Linked DNA regions of Alicycliphilus denitrificans K601. The protein of the gene in region 1 interacts with the protein of each later gene in a pairwise test. Links are inferred from orthologs where the notes say so. Each region holds a gene or a part of one and is shown on either strand. Other genes may lie near its edges.

Evidence for each region. The genes of interacting proteins can lie anywhere in the genome.
Region 2: the proteins of pheT (region 1) and secD interact in binary tests that used the Escherichia coli proteins (3 or more experiments, as listed by UniProt). The link is inferred for Alicycliphilus denitrificans K601 from one-to-one orthologs.

What each region holds. Positions count from the first base shown.
Region 1 is NC_015422.1:2,949,090-2,956,989, forward strand. Bases 3,771-6,804 are described here. They hold pheT (phenylalanine--tRNA ligase subunit beta), read right to left. Parts: upstream 6,493-6,804; coding sequence 4,048-6,492; downstream 3,771-4,047. Other genes in these bases: ALIDE2_RS14030 (integration host factor subunit alpha), read right to left, coding at 3,771-4,051; pheS (phenylalanine--tRNA ligase subunit alpha), read right to left, coding at 6,616-6,804. Outside these bases: ALIDE2_RS14000 (conjugal transfer protein TraG N-terminal domain-containing protein), read left to right, coding at 1-39; ALIDE2_RS14005 (hypothetical protein), read right to left, coding at 45-380; ALIDE2_RS14010 (hypothetical protein), read left to right, coding at 866-1,975; ALIDE2_RS14015 (S1 family peptidase), read left to right, coding at 1,944-2,801; ALIDE2_RS14025 (MerR family transcriptional regulator), read right to left, coding at 3,173-3,598; more of ALIDE2_RS14030, read right to left, coding at 3,698-3,770; more of pheS, read right to left, coding at 6,805-7,668; rplT (50S ribosomal protein L20), read right to left, coding at 7,770-7,900.
Region 2 is NC_015422.1:4,791,317-4,796,748, forward strand. What follows is about bases 2,433-5,432. They hold secD (protein translocase subunit SecD), read right to left. Parts: upstream 4,881-5,432; coding sequence 2,985-4,880; downstream 2,433-2,984. Other genes in these bases: secF (protein translocase subunit SecF), read right to left, coding at 2,433-2,973; yajC (preprotein translocase subunit YajC), read right to left, coding at 4,963-5,295. Also shown: ALIDE2_RS22670 (DUF1631 family protein), read right to left, coding at 1-1,963; more of secF, read right to left, coding at 2,020-2,432. UniProt on the Escherichia coli protein: Part of the Sec protein translocase complex. Interacts with the SecYEG preprotein conducting channel. SecDF uses the proton motive force (PMF) to complete protein translocation after the ATP-dependent function of SecA.

The sequences.
Region 1 (7,900 bases):
GATGCGACTCAAGCCGTTAAGGACGCCTTGAAGAAGTAGATCCGTTAGATGTTCTTGTCGGCGTCGAACATGTGGTTTCCAAGCTCCGGTCGCGGTGGCTTCATGAACGGCATGTGTCCTTCATCGCGCCAGTAGTTGGCCGCGACATCACGGCTTGACGTTCCAAGTCCCCCAGGGATGGGCTCGATTTCTTCTTCGGTTTGGAGTGGAAGGCGACCTTGCCGTTTCCCGATCTGTGACAGCTCACCGCCGATCGCTGCGCCGAACAGCGCGCCCACGGCCATCATGACAACACACAGGCCCCAGTCATCGTTGCGGGCCGACAGGTACCCAGCACCGATGCCCAGCAGCAGGAAGAAGAGGAAGATGGCTTTTCGCATGAGCACCTCCTGACAGTTACCCTATCAGCGGCGACCTTCATGTCAAGACCTCCAAGGGCCTTCCAGCCTCTCACCACACGATATGGTCGGCTGGCGCCGTCGAATGTCCGAGTTCCTCAATCTTCCTGGGAGCCCTGCGAATCCTAGACTGCCGTCTGCGTCTCGCGGACTGCAGCCTCGATCACGTCGAAAGCGACCGTCGGCACACGGTCGGCTAACGCTTGCGCTCTTTGATGGAGATCACCTCGGCGTTGTCCAGGCAGATGACCGCCAGCACGGTGTCACTGCGATGGCTCGCGCGTGCCCCACAGCTTGAGAGCGCTGCCGAACCGCTTGAATCGACTGAGGCACTTGCGCGGGCCGCGAATGGCACAGGTGCCGCGAGCGTGAACGGGCGGATTTCCCGATGACAAATCCTCTTTGTCGCTTTTGGCAATGACGTTTACATTCCCTTCGTATCGGAAATGCAACCAACGGAGGGGCGGATGATGAAGCGGATCTCCAAGGCAGCGGCGGCGGCTGGTCTCTCGCTGCTAGCGAGCGGCTGTGTCACATTCAGCCAGCAGAAGGCGCTCACGGAGAAAGTAAGCCCCGTCATTTCACAACTGCGACAACGTCAGGCCGAGGCGGACGCTGCCCGGATGGCGTTCTACGCAGCCGCGCCCATTCTCAACAGCCAGGTGGACGCCACTGAACTAAATGGCCTGATCAGCGCGCTGTGCGCGCCGCCTCCACCGATTCCGGCAGAAGCGCTCGATGCGCTGGACGCATTCCAGCGACAGCTGACCGTGCTCAGCAAGGAACCCGATGCCAGCTTTTCGGGCTATCAGCAGAGCATCGCCACCACACAGAAGACGCTCAACAGCCTCACTGCACTGGGCGACTACCAGGCCCGGGAAATACAACGCCGGAAGGACACGGCCGAGCAGGAGGCCGATATCGTGAAGCGCGAATTGGACTGCGGCACTGTGATCCGACAGAACTTTGCTGCGGAGATCACTGGGCCTGATTTCGGCACGGATGTCAAGGCATTGGGCTCGGTAGCTGTGATCCAAGCAGTCGGTGCGCTCATCCTCAAGATCGAGCAGATCGCGGACCGCGAGCTTCGCGCTGCCGCGCTACGCCAGTACGTCGCCATCTACAAGGCAGAGGTGGCTGTCGCCTTGGACCAACTCGATTCCAGCACGAGCCAAGGCGCCATCGCCAACGATCCGGAGCTGCGCAAGTCAAAAGTACCACCGGGTGCGCGCAGCGCCTACTCCCGTATGCTGCGCGAGCACCTTCAATACCTTGAGCGCAAGGCCTTGCTACTGCTACGCGATGCACGAAACCCGGCCTTGCCCCGCACTCTCAACCTGCAGGCCGCAGACGCGTTCGCCGAGACCGCAGCAGCGCACGCCAAGGTGCTGGGCGCTCTCACGATCGCCGACCGGACTCTAGCCAGCTTGCGCACTTGGTACTGGACCTACACGCGGGCTATCGAGGCCGGTCCGTCAAGCCCCAGCGAGTTGGTTGACGCGCTGTTCGCTGCCACCAAGGATCTGAGCGCATTGGACAGTTTGTATGGCTCCTTCGACAAGGCCCGCAACCAATAGGAGGCGGCTGTTCCTCGGCCTCGCTGTGGCGGGCTGCGGCGGCCTCGCCCTCGCGGCCGCTTGGCAGGAAGGCACCAAGCCCTATATCTACAAGGGCTTCAAGCCCGATCCATCGCTGGAGCTATCCTGGCAAGTGGCAATCGTGCTGCGCAAGACCCCCGATGCAATCCGCTGCGGAGGCGCGGTCATTGCATCGCGCTGGGTTCTCACCGCCGCCCACTGCTCTGATGGCATCGACGCCTCCGACGTCCGCGTCATCGCCAATACGCGGAATCTCAAAGATCCGGCGCGAACCGTGCGCCGGGTCAACGAACTCGAGACCTACTACCACCAGGGACTGGAATACAGCGCCTCGTCCCGGCGCTTCGACGCCGCGCTGCTCAAGCTCGACCAGCCCATCGCGGCAAAACCGCTGGAACTCGCCTCCGCGGCCGAAGCGTCACTGGACGCCGTAGGAGCGAAGGCCCAGGTCTTCGGCTGGGGTATCACGGAATCGGGGGTGTTTTCCACCGACTTGCTGGCAGCGAACGTCACCATCCATCCCGGCGCGACATGCCAAGCATCGGGTCCTGGGATACCTCCGCTGGCGGACACGCTGATGATCTGTGCAGGGGGGAACGTCGAGGACGCATGCAGCGGCGACAGCGGGGGACCGCTCGTGGCTGAGCTGGGCGGCCGACAGTTCGTGATCGGCATCGTCAGCCGCGGCGTCGACTGCGCGAAGCATCAGGGAGCCGGCATCTACACGCGAGTTCGCGCCCTGAGCACTTGGATCTCCACAATGCGCGCCAAGCACGCCGATCCCGGAGAAATCGAGCAGCGCTAAAGGTGAGACGCTTCTTACCAGGCCAATGCAACGCGCAAGAACGAAACCGGACACGGGGCACGTAACCAGTTCGCCAGCCCATCCAGCGCAAAACCCTCTACAGCATGCAGGGAATACGTGTGCGCTTCGGGTTTCTGCACCCATCTATGTCGCAAGGGAAGCCCATCCCGTCCCAGAACTGGTGGACCCCTGGGTGGACCCCTGGCTGCCGAACAAAGAAAAAGGGCTCCTAACTTGATAGCTAGGAGCCCTTATCGTTATTGGTCGGCGTGGCGGGATTCGAACTCGCGACCCCTTGCACCCCATGCAAGTGCGCTACCAGGCTGCGCTACACGCCGACAAGACTTGTATTCTATAGCGAAAAATCAGCACTAAAAAAGAAGTGCGCGAATTTCTTCCAATTCTTTTCTGAGCCGCGCAGGGTCGAGAGGCACAGCGTGCGGCCCATCGCCCTCCACGGACTGCGCGCCAGGCTCCCCGTGCAATGCCTGCTCGTCATCGGGCCCGGGCAGCGAAGCGCCACGCAAACCCTTGTCCGCATGCGTCAGCTCCTGCAACCGGTTGCGCGCGCCACTGATGGTGAAGCCCTGGTCGTACAGCAGGTCGCGGATGCGGCGGATCATCAGCACCTCGTGGTGCTGGTAATAGCGCCGGTTGCCACGCCGCTTCACGGGCCTCAGCTGCGTGAACTCCTGCTCCCAGTAGCGCAAGACATGGGGCTTGACACCGCACAGATCGGCCACCTCACCAATCGTGAAGTAGCGCTTGGCCGGGATGGGGGGCAGCTGGGTGCTCATGGGATCTGCGTGAATGAGCGGAAACCCTCAAGGGTACTGCAGGCGCCCCGAGTCCACCAGGGACCGGGGGGCTGCAAACGCAAGACAGTGTCAACGGCCTCAGGCCTCTTTGGAGCGGCCCTGGATCTGCTCCTTGAGCTTGCTGCTGGCATGGAACGTCACCACACGCCGCGCCTCGATGGGGATCGTCTCGCCCGTGCGCGGGTTGCGCCCGGGCCGCGGGGCCTTGGTGCGGATCTGGAAATTGCCGAAGCCCGAGAGCTTCACGTCCTGGCCATCGACCAGGCTTTGCACGATCAGGTCGAAGAACGCGTCCACCATGTCCTTGGACTCGCGCTTGTTCAGGCCTATGTGCTCGAACAGCAGGTCCGCCAGCTGCGCCTTGGTCAGAGCCGGGGACTCCAGGCTCTCCACCGCGAATTCGATCGCGCCGGTTTCCATTCCCGATGTCATCGCAACCTCGCTCCCGTCTGTTGGGCCAGCGCCTGCAGCACGGTCTGCACGGCGGCGTCGATTTCCGTATCTGTCAGCGCGGCGCTGTCGCTGCCCAGCGTCAGGCGCATGGCCAGGCTCTTTTCGCCCTGGGCCAGCGCGCCCGCCGGCGCGCTCTCGCCCGCGCGCGGCGGCTGGGGCCGGAACACGTCGAACAGCACGGCCGAGCGCAGCAGCTCGCCCGGCAGGGCGGCGGCGATGGCGCCCATCACCTCGTCATGGGTGACGCGCTCGGCCACGACCACGGCGATGTCGCGCTCCACGAACTGGCGCTTGGCCACGGCGCGGAAGGCCGGCACCTTGCGCTGCAGCACGGCATCGAGTTCGAGCTCGAACATCACCGGCGCCGCGGGTAGTTCCCAGGACTGGCGCCACTGCGGGTGCAGCTCGCCGACGAAGCCGATGGCCTTGCCGTCGAGCAGCACGCGCGCGCAGCGGCCTGGGTGCAGCGCGGGGTGCGTGGCCGGCTCGAACGTGGGGCGCAGCGGGGCCAGCAGCGCCTCCACGTCGCCCTTGGCGTCGTAGAAGTCCACGGCTTTGTCCTTGCGGCCCCATTGCAGCGCGTCGGCCGCGCCATGGGCCAGGCCCGCCACGCGCATGGGCTGGGCATAGCCCTCCACGCTGCTGTCGCTGCCCTGCACGCCGGCATCGCGCAGGAACACGCGGCCAAGCTCGAACACGCGCACGCGGCCGGCCTTGCGGTCCAGGTTGAACTTGAGCACCTGCAGCAGCGAGCCCAGCAGCGACGAGCGCATCACGCTCAGCTGGCTGGCGATGGGGTTGAGCAGCCTGATGGGCGCGGCGTTGCCGGCCAGCTCCGTCTCCCAGCGCTCTTCGACAAAGCTGAAGTTGATGGTCTCCTGGTAGCCCAGGGCCGCGAGCTCGCGGCGCACGGCGAAGCTGCTGCGGCGCGACTCGGCGCGCAGCTTCGGCGTGATGGGAGCAAGCGGCGGGTTCGTGGGCAGGTTGTTGTAGCCCACCACGCGCGCGACTTCCTCGATCAGGTCTTCCTCCAGGCGCAGGTCGAAGCGGAAGGACGGCGGCAGCACGGTCACCGCACCCTCCTCCTCCCGCACCGACAGGCCCAGGCGCCTGAGCGCATCCGCGCATTGCACCTGCGTGAGCGGCATGCCGATGACCTTGGCCGCGCGCGCCACGCGCATGCGCACGGCGTTCTGCGCGGGCATGTTCACGCGCTGGTCGTCGATGGGGCCCAGGGCCGTCTCGGGCGTGCCGCAGATCTCGACGATGAGCTGCGTGATGCGCTCGATGTGCTCCACGGTGAGCTCGGGGTCCACGCCGCGCTCGAAGCGGTGGCCCGCGTCGGTCGCGAAGTTGTAGCGGCGCGAGCGGCCGGCCACGGCCTCGGGCCACCAGAAGGCGGCCTCCACGTAGACGTTGCGCGTGTCGTCGGAGACGGCCGTGGCGTCGCCGCCCATGATGCCGGCGAGCGATTCCACTTCGCGCTCGTCGGCGATCACGCCGACTTTCTCGTCGACGGTGATGGTGTTGCCGTTGAGCAGCTTGAGCTGCTCGCCCGCCCTGCCCCAGCGCACGTCGAGGCCGCCATGGATCTTGTCCAGGTCGAAGATGTGGGACGGCCGGCCGAATTCGAACATCACGTAGTTGGAGATGTCCACGAGCGGCGCCACGCTGCGCTGGCCACAGCGCGCGAGGCGATCGACTATCCACTGCGGCGTCTGCGCGCGCGGGTTGACGCCCCGCACCACGCGGCCCGAGAAGCGCCCGCACAGGTCGGGCGCGCTCACGCGCACGGGCAGGCGGTCGTCGATGGCGGCGGCGGCCTCGGGGAACTGCAGCGCCTTGAGCGGCGCGCCCGTGAGCGCGGACACTTCGCGCGCGACGCCGTACACGCTCAGGCAATGCGCGAGGTTGGGCGTGAGCTTGAGCGTGAACAGCGTGTCGTCGAGCTTCAGGTACTCGCGAATGTCCTGGCCCAGCGGCGCGTCGGCGGGCAGCTCCAGCAGGCCGCCGTGGTCCTCGGACAGTTTCAGCTCTCGCGCCGAGCACAGCATGCCGTGGCTCTCCACGCCGCGCAGCTTGCCCACCTTGATGAGGAAGGGTTTGCCGTCCTCGCCCGGAGGCAGCTCGGCGCCCACCATGGCGCATGGCACGCGGATGCCCGCGCGCGCGTTGGGCGCGCCGCAGACGATGTTGAGCAGCTCGGGCTGGCCCACGTCCACCTGGCACACGCGCAGGCGATCGGCGTTGGGGTGCTGCGCGGCCTCCTTGATCTCGCCGACGACTATTCTTCTGAACGGCGGGGCGACGGGCTGGAGCTCCTCGACCTCCAGCCCCGCCATCGTCAGGGTATCGGCCAGTTCTTGGGTGGTCAAAGGCGGGTTGCAGAACTCTCGCAACCAGGATTCAGGGAATTGCATAGTCAGACTTCTTTGGCGTGCTCTTTTAAAGTGAGCTGCTGGCGCTTGCCATTCCATAGTTTCAATATCAAAACGATCTGAAACCCTTTGCCGGCAAGCGCTGGCAGCTCCTCTTTTCGTGCGTTACTGGAACTGCGACAGGAAGCGGATGTCGCCGTCGAAGAACAGGCGCAAATCGTTCACGCCATAGCGCAGCATGGTCAGCCGGTCCGGCCCCATGCCGAAGGCGAAGCCGATGAAGCGCTCGGGGTCCAGCCCCATGTTGCGCACCACGTTGGGGTGCACCTGGCCGCTGCCCGCCACCTCCAGCCAGCGGCCGGCCAGCGGGCCGCTCTGGAACTGGATGTCGATCTCGGCGCTGGGCTCGGTGAACGGGAAGAAGCTGGGCCGGAAGCGCAGCACGAGGTCATCGCTCTCGAAGAAGGTCCTGCAGAAGGCCGTGAACACGACCTTCAGGTCCTTGAAGCTCACGTTCTCGCCGATCCACAGGCCCTCGCACTGGTGGAACATGGGCGAGTGCGTGGCGTCGCTGTCCACGCGGTAGGTGCGGCCCGGCGCGATCACGCGGATCTCGGGCATGGGCTGGCCCGCGTCGATCAGGTGGCGGTATTTCTTGACGTGCTGCACCGCGTAGCGCACCTGCATGGGGCTGGTGTGCGTGCGCAGCAGGTGGGGCGCCTCGCTCGTGCCGCCTTCCACGTAGAAAGTGTCGTGCATGGAGCGCGCCGGATGGTCCTCGGGCGTATTGAGGGCCGTGAAGTTGAACCAGTCGGTCTCGATCTCGGGGCCGTCGGCCACGTCGAAGCCCATGGAGCCGAAGATGCCCTCGATGCGCTCGAGCGTGAGCGACACCGGGTGCAGCCCGCCGCGCCCCTGCCTGCGGCCGGGCAGCGTCACGTCCAGCGCCTCGGCCTTGAGCTGGCGTTCCAGCTCCGCATCGGCCAGCGCCTGGCGACGCGCCGCGAGCAGCGCCTCCACCGCCTGCTTGGCCACGTTGATCGCGGCGCCGCGCGTCTTCTTCTCCTCGGGCGAGAGCTGCGCCATGCCCTTCATCAGCTCGGTCAGGCGGCCCGACTTGCCCAGGAACTGCGCCTTGGCGTTCTCCAGCTCGGCGGGGGTTGCGGAGCGCGCGAACGACTCGCGCGCGCTTTCGACCAAGGAATCCAACTCGTTCATATCGACTCTTGAAAAGAAACAAGGGCTAGCGCCTTCTCAAGCCCTAGCCCTTGTTGTTTGCGCGCTGAAAGCTATGAAGAACATAGCTGACAGTCGTGAACTCAAGCGGCCAGCTTGGCCTTGACTTGCTCCACGATGCTGCCGAAGGCAGCCTTGTCATGCACCGCGAGGTCGGCCAGCATCTTGCGGTCGATCTCGATGGACGCCTTCTTCAGGCCGTTGGCGAACTGGC
Region 2 (5,432 bases), 1.8 Mb from region 1 along the record:
CTATGCCCAGCAGCAGCTCGATGTTGTCCGCGCTCAGCGGCATGTCGCCCAGCGTCTCGTCGCTGATGAAGTCTTCCAGGTTGGCCAGGCGCTTGACCATGGCGTCGATGTGCTCCTGCGAAATGGACGCCGTCTTGGACAGGAAGGCATCGGCCAGCGTGTCGGTCAGCAGCTTGATCTGCGCGTCCTGCTGCGCCCCCGTCACGCCGATCAGCGCCAGCCCCTGGCGCAGGCATTGCAGCAGCGCGGGCAGCTGCTGGATGACCTTGGCGCGCTCGGCGCGGTGCGGCTTGGCGCTGGCGGCCCATACCAGGTCGGCCGCGGCGCGCTTGTAGGCGGCCGTGTCGGCGTGCTGCGGGCCGTCGCGCACGGCCGAAACGGCCAGCACCTCGGCCCAGGTCTTGAACAGGAAGTCGCGGATCTCGTCGCGCACCGGCATGTCCTTGAGCAGGGCGCGCAGTTCGATGGTGTACTGGATCGCCAGCGTCTCGCGCTGCTCCACCTGCTGGGCCACGCTGACGATGCGCGAAGTGGCCTGGCGCTCGGTCAGGAAGCGGGCGAGGAATTTCTCGAACTCCCCGTGCACCAGCTCGAACACGCGCTTGCCGGTCTCGGGATACTGCTCGATGACCTGCACGATGCGGCGGATCTCCGCCTCCAGCGCCGTGCCGCTGATGGCGCTGGCGTCGAAGCCCAGCACGCAGCTGCCCATGCGGTCGATCAGCTGGCGCGCGGGGTGGGTGAGGTTGCTGAAGAACTCGGGCTCGGCCAGGGCCACGCGCAGCACCGGCACCTGCAGGCGCGCGAACCACACGCGCACCGCGGGCGGGATGCGGTCTTCGCTCAGGATGCTCTGGAACATCAGCGCCACCACCTCGATGATGGCCTTCTCGCCGGCCGTGCTGGCCTTCTTCTTGAACTCGGCCGCGCGCTCGCGCACCACGTTGGTGACATGCACCACCGCCTGCGGGCTGTAGTCCTCCACCAGGGTGGCCATGCCGCTGTAGTAGAGGTCGGCCTCCACGCGCTCGGCCGACAGCGCGTGCACCAGCGCCGCGGATGCGGGCTGCGGCTGCACCATGTCGTACGCCACGACGGGCTGGGTCAGCAGGCGGCGCAGCTGCATCAGCACGCCCTGGGCGCGCTGGCGCGCCCGCACCAGGGGGCTGCCCGATCCGGCGGCTGCCGCCACCGTGTGCGGGAAGGGGGTCACGTGCGGCGGCGGCAGCCCCTGCGCGGCCGAATGCGCCGCCAGGCCCGCGCCGCCCGATTCCGGGCCCAGCGCGCCGGCGCGGCTCACCCCCGTGGCCGTGCTGCGGCGCACGCGCGCGCGCAGGTCGTTCGGCACGGCCACGCCCTGCTCATCATAGAGCTTGAGCAGCGCCTGGTACTGCGCCAGCGCCAGGTTGGCGAGCTCGCGCTGCAGGGGGTCGAGCACCAGCTGCAGGTCGTCGCGCTTGAGGCCGGCCTCCAGCCATTGCTCCACGAGCCGCAGGCACTGGGCCTCGGGGCGCAGGATGTCGCTGCTGGCGAGCTCGCGGCCCTCCAGGTGCTGGGTGCGCTGGCGCACGGCATCGAAGGGCGCGCCCACCTGCTCGGCCACGGTGAGCGCCATGCGCGAGGCCAGGATCCTGTTCTCGACCTCGTCGTCGCCGACCAGCGCCAGCCCGTCGGACATGGGCATGGCCGCCGTCCGCCCGGGGGCGCTCTGCTGCGCCAGGCCCCCGCGCCAGCCGCGCACCATGAGCTCCACCCAGGCCTTGTGGCGGGTCTGGTAGCCCATCCAGGCGTCGCGTCGCAGCTGCATGTCGCGCACCGTGCCCGTGCGGCCCATGAGCTCGGTCAGGAAATCGAGGAGCTTCTTGTCCAGCGCCGGCAGGCCGGCGCACAGCCCATCCACGAAGCGTTGACGGGCCAGCTGGGCCAGGCGCCGGTGGGCGGTGGAGGGCGGTGAGATGTCCATAGACCTCCGATATTAGCGGTAGCGCATATGCATCCACCCGGACGGCGGGCGTCAGATCACACAACGGCTCCCGAGTTGGGGTCGTTGGGGTCTTCCTCCTTGCGCGCGGAGGCCTTGACCAGATCCTCGCGCTTGACGCCCAGCCACATGGCGATGGCCGCGGCCACGAACACCGAGGAATAGATGCCGAATAGGATGCCGATGGTCAGCGCCAGCGCGAAGTAGTGCAGGCTGGGGCCGCCGAAGAAGAACATCGAGAGCACCATGGCCTCGGTCGAGGCGTGGGTGATGATGGTGCGGCTCATCGTCGAGGTGATGGCGTGGTCGATCACCTCGTGCGTATTGAGCTTGCGGAACTTGCGGAAGGCCTCGCGGATCCGGTCGAAGATCACGACCGACTCGTTGACCGAGTAGCCCAGCACCGCCAGCACGCCCGCGAGCACCGAGAGCGAGAACTCCCACTGGAAGAACGCGAAGAAGCCCAGGATGATGACCACGTCGTGCAGGTTGGCGATGATGGCCGCGACGCCGAACTTCCACTCGAAGCGCAGGGCCAGGTAGATCACGATGCCCAGCACCACCATGCCCAGCGCCATGAGGCCGCCGTGCACCAGTTCCTCGCCGACCTGCGGGCCGACGAACTCGGTGCGCCGCAGCGTGACGCCCGGATCCTCGCTCTTGAGCGCGGCCAGCACCTGCTCGCTCTGCTGGGCCGAGGTCACGCCCTTCTGCACGGGCAGGCGGATCATCACGTCGCGCGAGGTGCCGAAGTTCTGCACCACCACGTCGGGATAGCCCAGCGCCGCCACCTTGTCGCGCACCTTGCCGATGTCGGCGGTCTGCGCGTAGGCCACCTCCATGACGGTGCCGCCGGTGAACTCCACCGACAGGTGCAGGCCGCGCGTGACCAGGAAGAATACCGCCAGGGCGAAGGTGATGAAGGACACCGCGTTGAGCACCAACGCGTACTTCATGAACGGGATGTCTTTTTTGATGCGGAAAAATTCCATGATTTTTCCTCCTAGTTACTACGGCCAGCCACGGAGCGCAGCTCGCTCGCGTCCTCGGGCTTCCACACCTGGCCGATGGCCACGCTCTTGAGCTTCTTCTTGCGGCCATACCAGAGGTTGACCAGGCCGCGCGAGAAGAACACGGCCGAGAACATGCTGGTCAGGATGCCGATGCAGTGCACCACGGCGAAGCCGCGCACCGGCCCCGTGCCGAAGGCCAGCAGCGCCAGGCCCGCGATCAGCGTGGTGACGTTGGAGTCCAGGATGGTGGCCCAGGCGCGCTCGTAGCCCGCGGCGATCGCCGCCTGCGGCGCCACGCCCGCGCGCAGTTCCTCGCGGATGCGTTCGTTGATCAGCACGTTGGAGTCGATCGCCACGCCCAGCGCCAGCGCCATGGCGGCGATGCCTGGCAGCGTGAGCGTGGCCTGCAGCATGGACAGCACGGCGATGAGCATCAGCACGTTCACCGAGAGCGCGATGGTGGAGAACACGCCGAACAGCACGTAGTACACGCACATGAAGGCCGCGATCGCCGCCATGCCCCAGACCACGCTGTGGATGCCGCGCGCGATGTTGTCCGCGCCCAGGCTCGGGCCGATGGTGTATTCCTCGATGATCTCCATGGGCGCGGCGAGCGACCCGGCGCGCAGCAGCAGGGCCGTGTCGTTGGCCTCGGTGGTGGTCATGCGGCCCGAGATCTGCACGCGCCCGCCGCCGATCTCGCTGCGGATCACCGGGGCCGTGACGACCTCGCCCTTGCCCTTCTCGAACAGCACGATGGCCATGCGCTTGCCGATGTTCTCGCGCGTCACGTCCTTGAAGATGCGCGAGCCCTTGGCGTCCAGCGTGAGGTTCACGGTGGGCTCCTGGGTCTGGCCGTCGAAGCCGGGCTGGGCGTCGGTCAGGTTCTCGCCCGTGAGGATGACCTGCTTCTTGACGATCACGGCCTGGCCGTTGCGGTCCAGGTATTTCTCGTCGCCGAAGGGCACGGGGCCGGTGCCCATCTCGGCGGCGCGTGCCTCGGTGCCCTCGTCCACCATGCGCACCTCCAGCGTGGCGGTGCGGCCCAGGATGTCCTTGGCCTTGGCCGTGTCCTGCACGCCGGGCAGCTGCACGACGATGCGGTCCAGCCCCTGCTGCTGGATCACGGGCTCGGCCACGCCGAGCTCGTTGATGCGGTTGTGCAGCGTGACCATGTTCTGCTTGAGCGCCTGCTCCTGCACCTTGCGCAGGGCCTCGGGCTTGATCGTGGCGCGCAGCCTCAGGCCCTCGCCATCGGGGCTGCTCGCGACCACGAGGTCGGGGAACTGGTCGGCGACCAGGTTGCGCGCCGCCGTGGCCGTGGCCTCGTCGCGCACGCGGATGTCCACGGCCTGGCCGTCGCGGCTGATGCCACCGTGGCGGATGTTCTTCTCGCGCAGGGCGGTACGCAGGTCGCCGGCATAGGACTCAGCCTTCTTGGTGATGGCCGCCTGCATGTCCACCTGCAGCATGAAGTGCACGCCGCCGCGCAGGTCCAGCCCCAGGTACATGGGGCGTGCGTTGATCGCGGTCAGCCAGTCGGGCGAGCGCGACACGAGGTTAAGCGCGACGATGTAGGGCGGGTCGGACGGGTCGGGGACCAGCGCCTTCTCGATCGCGTCCTTGGCCTTGAGCTGATTGTCCGGTGTATCGAAGCGCGCGCGCACCGAGTGGCCGTCGAACACCACCGAGTCCGGGCTCACCCCGGCCGACTGGAGCACCTCCTCGACGCGCCGCTGCAGCGCGCCATCGACCTTGATCGTGGCCTTGGCCGAGGACACCTGCACGGCAGGCGCCTCGCCGAAGAAATTGGGCAGGGTGTACAAGGCCCCTATGAGCAACGCGATCACCAGGATCGCGTACTTCCAGACCGGGTAACGGTTCATGATCGCGTTTCTTCAATACCCGGGAGGCAGCGGGCCCGCCCCCCGGAAACAGGCCCGCGGGCCTGGGAAAACCGGCCCGGGATTACTTGACGGTGCCCTTGGGCAGCACCTGGGAGACGGCGCTGCGCTGCACCTGCACCTGCACGCCGCTGGCGATCTCCAGCTGGATATAGCCCTCGGACAGGCCCGCCACCTTGCCCAGCAGGCCGCCGGCCGTGGCCACCTCGTCGCCCTTGGCCAGGGCGTCGATCATGGCGCGGTGCTCTTTCTGGCGCTTCATCTGGGGCCGGATCATGATGAAGTACAGCACCACGAACATCAGCACCAGCGGCAGCATGCCGGTGAGCGAACCCATCAGGCCGCCCTCGGCGGCTGCGGCGGGTGCGGTTTGTGCAAAGGCGGAAGAGATAAACACGGGAGAAGCTCCACTCAAACTAGGGATGGAAGGTCTGACACGCCCCACGGGGCCTGCCGCGAGGGCAACAGGTAATTGTATGCGGCGTGCGCCAGCGCCCGCATGGCAAGGCCCGCCGGACTCCAGGGCTTGCCGCG